2 regions of the Priestia sp. YIM B13489 genome follow, and region 1 is predicted to be linked to the other one. Evidence: predicted binding sites of a transcription regulator. Region 1 holds the regulator's gene; the other holds the start of a gene.
What was found. The regulator Rex, encoded in region 1, represses fermentation and respiration genes when NADH is low (regulators of the CRP and FNR family bind a similar motif). The targets are predictions, from matches to a motif close to TTGTGAAATATTTCACAA.
Positions count from the first base shown of each region.

Region 1 (2,206 bases):
ATTCTGGTGGTGTAATAAGTGCGGCAATAACTAGCAGTACGAAATAGGCATACTTTCGAATTTGAGATAAAAACATAGGCGTGATAATTCCTAATCGCGTCAAAAACATGACGACAACAGGAAGCTGAAACAACAGGCCAAAAGGCAGTGTGAGCTGCATTAAAAAAGAAAAGTATTCATTAATGCCAATCACTTGGTTTACATTCAGCTCATCAGAAACGCGCGTCATAAAATCGACGACAAATGGAAACAACACGAAATAAGAAAAAGAGACACCGCCGATAAAGAGAAAAATGGAAACAGGAATATATCCAAGCGTTACCTTACGCTCTTTTTCATATAAACCAGGACTAATAAATGCCCAAAGTTGATACAGTGCAACAGGAGCTGCAAGTACACAGCCGATAATAACAGCAAACTGCATATAAATCTTAACTGGATCTGTTAGCCTAAATGCATTCATCGTTAAATTTTTTGCCTCATCAGCATGCTGTAAATAGACAATAACCTTATCCGCTATAAAAAAGCCGCCAATTGTGGCAATGACAAAGAAAAATAAAACAATTAAAATGCGCTTTCGCAGCTCTCCTATATGATCATATATTGACATTTCTTGTTCGGTCATACTATGATCACCCTTTTACTCTTTGTCATCTACTTGACGCTGTTTATCTTTTTCACGATCTTCTGAGGCACCGCTAGCGGCATGCTTAAACTCTCTAAGCGTTTGCCCGACTGATCTTCCTAGCTCCGGTAACCGTTTCGGTCCAAAAATAAGCAGTGCTACAATCGCAATAATAATCCAACTGCCTGCTCCAATCCCCATATTCCCACTCTCCTTATTAATTTAGACTTAAGGAAATCGTAACACAGTCCATCTTATTCAACAGGATAATTTTTCAAAAAGTAGACAAGCGACTGTAATTCTACAGCCAGATCAATATGATGCAGTCGAATCTCATCCGGTACGTTTAAGCGTGCAGGAGTGAAGTTTAGAATCCCTTTAATTCCGCAATTCACTAAACGATCGGTAATTTGCTGAGCCACAGTGGCAGGAACGGTTAAAATCGCCACTGAGATATCATCACTCATATAATCTTCCAATTGGTCAAGGTGATAAACCGGCACGTCGCCTACTTTTGTACCGACTTTATCTTCTATCACATCAAAAGCGCACTCAATTTTGGTGTTATTATTTTTAATAAAATTATAATTTAAAAAGGCCGTTCCCAGATTCCCTACGCCAATCAGTGCTACTTTCGTTACTTCATCTTGGTCTAACGTTTTACGGAAAAATGTAAGTAAATAATTCACATTGTAGCCGTATCCCTTTTTCCCTAATGCTCCAAAGTAAGAAAAATCCCGGCGAATAGTAGCAGAATCAACTTTCACTGCCTCACTTAACTCCGCTGACGAAACACGCTGTTTACCAGAAGCATGCAAGTTTTTTAAAAAACGATAATAAAGCGGCAATCGTTTAGCCGTTGCTTGTGGTATTTTTAATTGTTCAGTGTTCACGTTGTACCCCCTCAGTTCATGTATGTCATTACTAACATTTTCAAGTCATATTGCATTACCTTTCACAAAGCCTCAACCGCCTTGAGGTAGCGCTTCCAATTCTCTCTCTTTTCTCTTGTTTTATATATACTCCGCTTCACACCCCGACGCCTTTTGTCTATCCAGGAATACTTAAAGTCGGTAGCTAGAACGAAGCAATTAGCCCTTCAAAGGATCCGTTTGTTAGTCATGACGGATTTTCTACATCCATCATATATAAGTTCAGAGATGCACTTATCTCTTATTTTAACATAGTATCCTGTATAAAATGTGCAGGTAAAATCATTTTATTTCATGAATCAAAACATTCGCTTCATCATTTGTTCTTGTCCCTCTACAAATTACAAACGCTTGTAGGAAGAACTTGTAGTTGAAAATATGTTAAAATACACTATGGATATACTACTAGAGGTGAAAAAATGATTATTCTACAATTGAACGGTATTACAAAATACTATGGGGCAGAACCCATTTTATCGAATATAAAGTTAGAAGTACAATCAAAAGACCGCATTGCCCTAGTGGGACGAAACGGTGCTGGTAAATCAACTTTATTAAAAATTATTGCTGAGCAGCTTTCTTATGACAGCGGAGAAATTATTAAACCTAAAGGTGTTTCCATTGATTATATGGGACAAGATACAGTTCT
Region 1 is NZ_JBHZOQ010000053.1:3,078,490-3,080,695, forward strand. It holds gene tatC (twin-arginine translocase subunit TatC) at 1-625, opposite strand, end outside; gene tatA (twin-arginine translocase TatA/TatE family subunit) at 641-826, opposite strand; gene ACFX4W_RS21560 (redox-sensing transcriptional repressor Rex) at 880-1,518, opposite strand; gene ACFX4W_RS21565 (ABC-F family ATP-binding cassette domain-containing protein) at 1,977-2,206, shown strand, end outside.

Region 2 (2,206 bases), 740 kb from region 1:
TAACGGCTAACGTCAGCGTAATTGCTGGATCAGCGGTTGGCGATTTCCACCATAAGTTATGGTCAATCACGATGGCAAATGGAAGACCCAACATATTTGACACAAAAATGTACATAAGTAAAGTTACACCTAGCGTCAAAAAGCGGCCACCTGTTTTCCAATCCATATTGCTATTAACGAGTCCTTTAACAAAATCTAAGACCCATTCAATAAAGTTTTGTGCACCGCTTGGCTTCATAGCAAGAGTACGAGTACATAAAACTGCAATTAAGAATACAATAACAGAAGCTACGGTAACCATAAGCAAGTTACTTTGACTAAAAGTAAGGCCTAGAAACTCTATAGTTGGTGATTCATGACCCAACTGTGTTCACCTCTCTTTCTATCTTCTACGCATATTTTGAACAACTAAATCTATGATAATGACAACGTAATACGTCATTAATCCCACAACTACACTAATAATATGAAAGGTTTTTGGATAAGAGATGGTAATCACAACTGCGAGAGCAGCTGTTGCAAATCTTACAACAGTCCCAATTGAACGGGGCTTTTTCCCCTCATCCAACGCCTGTCCAAACTGCTCAAACTTTCTTACTAAGTTCCACAAATTATACAAACTCAGGGCGGTTCCTAAAATTAAACCTGCAAAAACAGCCTTATAACTTGTAAATCCCCAGCCGAGAACGTATAATGCTAACAAATACAATATGTATGAACGAAGTCTTGGAAAAACGTGCTGCAAATCCTGCATGAATTATTAATCTCCTGAAAAAAAATGGTGGACTGTCCGCAGCATCATAAAAACACCTGCTGCTAGCCCTGAAAGAAGGCCTAAAATCAAAAATAGTGGTTCGGTGTCAAGCCATTGATCAGCCCATCTTCCAGAGAATAAGCCAATTAAGACTGAACCTGCTAACTGTGATAGAATGATTGACACTAATGCCATCGCTTGCAAAGGATGACGGTTGCGATCTTTCATAAGCTCATACCCCTTTTGCAAAATTTTCTTTTTTCCGAATTCTCTATCGTTTTTATAGCTCAATATATGATAGAAAGGCAAAAAAAATTGCTAAAAAAGGTAAAAACAGCTAATAAAATACGCAGAAATATCAACGGTTTTCACAGGTTGAAAACCTTATCATTTATATTCCCTGTAAGCATACAATAGCGTATATTTAATGTCAATGTGTTTAAGCTAAAAACTTCACAATCTCTTCTTATTGTTCACATTTCTGCCACACATAAAACCTCTTCAAATGAAAACATTTAAAGAGGTTCATTCAATCGTTATTGTACTGTTTACAACATGCTCTTGTCTATGCTTTTTCACAAATGCAAATATTTGGTACGCTCCCGGTACAAGCGATTCATCGATCGTTATTTTCCGTTTTCTCATGCCTCTTTCTACATCAACGTCAACATCTAAATACGATATAAACTGTAAAGACTGCTTATCAAAAAGAGCAACGCCTAACTCATCTGCTCCTTCAGGCAAAAACAGTTCATAGCTATACGTATTTTTCTCTTTTTCCGCTGCTACTTGCAATCCCATGACACGGGGATAATCTGGAATGCTAACCATGTACATATAAGGAAGCGAAAATGTTTCACGTGAATCATTTATTTCCAAATATCCGTCATATATACCTTTATTTTTAAAACGGGGCTGCACCGATAAAGTGACAGCTATTTCTTTTGTCTGATGGGGCTGCACCGTGACGGGTAATGGAACATCCCAATTCACTCCTTCATCCCTTTTCGGAACGTTCAAGCGATACGTTTTTGCTTTATCAGACTGGTTATCAATTTTAAATGATAAGACTTTCTTTGATGGGCGCGTAAAAATACCGAAAGATAAAGAAGATGGATAAAATAAAGAGTCTGCTGTGACAGCTTTTGCTATTTGAATTCTCCCGGCTCCTTGTTCATATACGCGATACGTTTGACCATTTAGCTGCTGCATTACTTTACTTGTGTTCATCAATGAAGCTTTGACTTGTTCAGGAGACCAGTTCGGGTGAGCTTGTAAAATAAGAGCGCACGCTCCAGCTACATGGGGCGCAGCCATACTTGTTCCATGCATGCGTTCATATCCCCCAGGAACTGTACTATTAATGAAGTAACCAGGTGCGACGACGTCCGGCTTGATTCCCCAAGTAGTCGTTACAGGTCCTCTTGAACTGAAAGATGTGAGCAAGTCTTG
Region 2 is NZ_JBHZOQ010000053.1:2,342,927-2,345,132, forward strand. It holds gene atpB (F0F1 ATP synthase subunit A) at 1-364, opposite strand, end outside; gene ACFX4W_RS17775 (ATP synthase subunit I) at 383-754, opposite strand; gene ACFX4W_RS17780 (AtpZ/AtpI family protein) at 761-982, opposite strand; gene ACFX4W_RS17785 (S8 family serine peptidase) at 1,280-2,206, opposite strand, start outside.
Region 2: ACFX4W_RS17780 (AtpZ/AtpI family protein) is a predicted target of Rex. The motif match lies at 1,196-1,213, and genes of this name have one in related genera.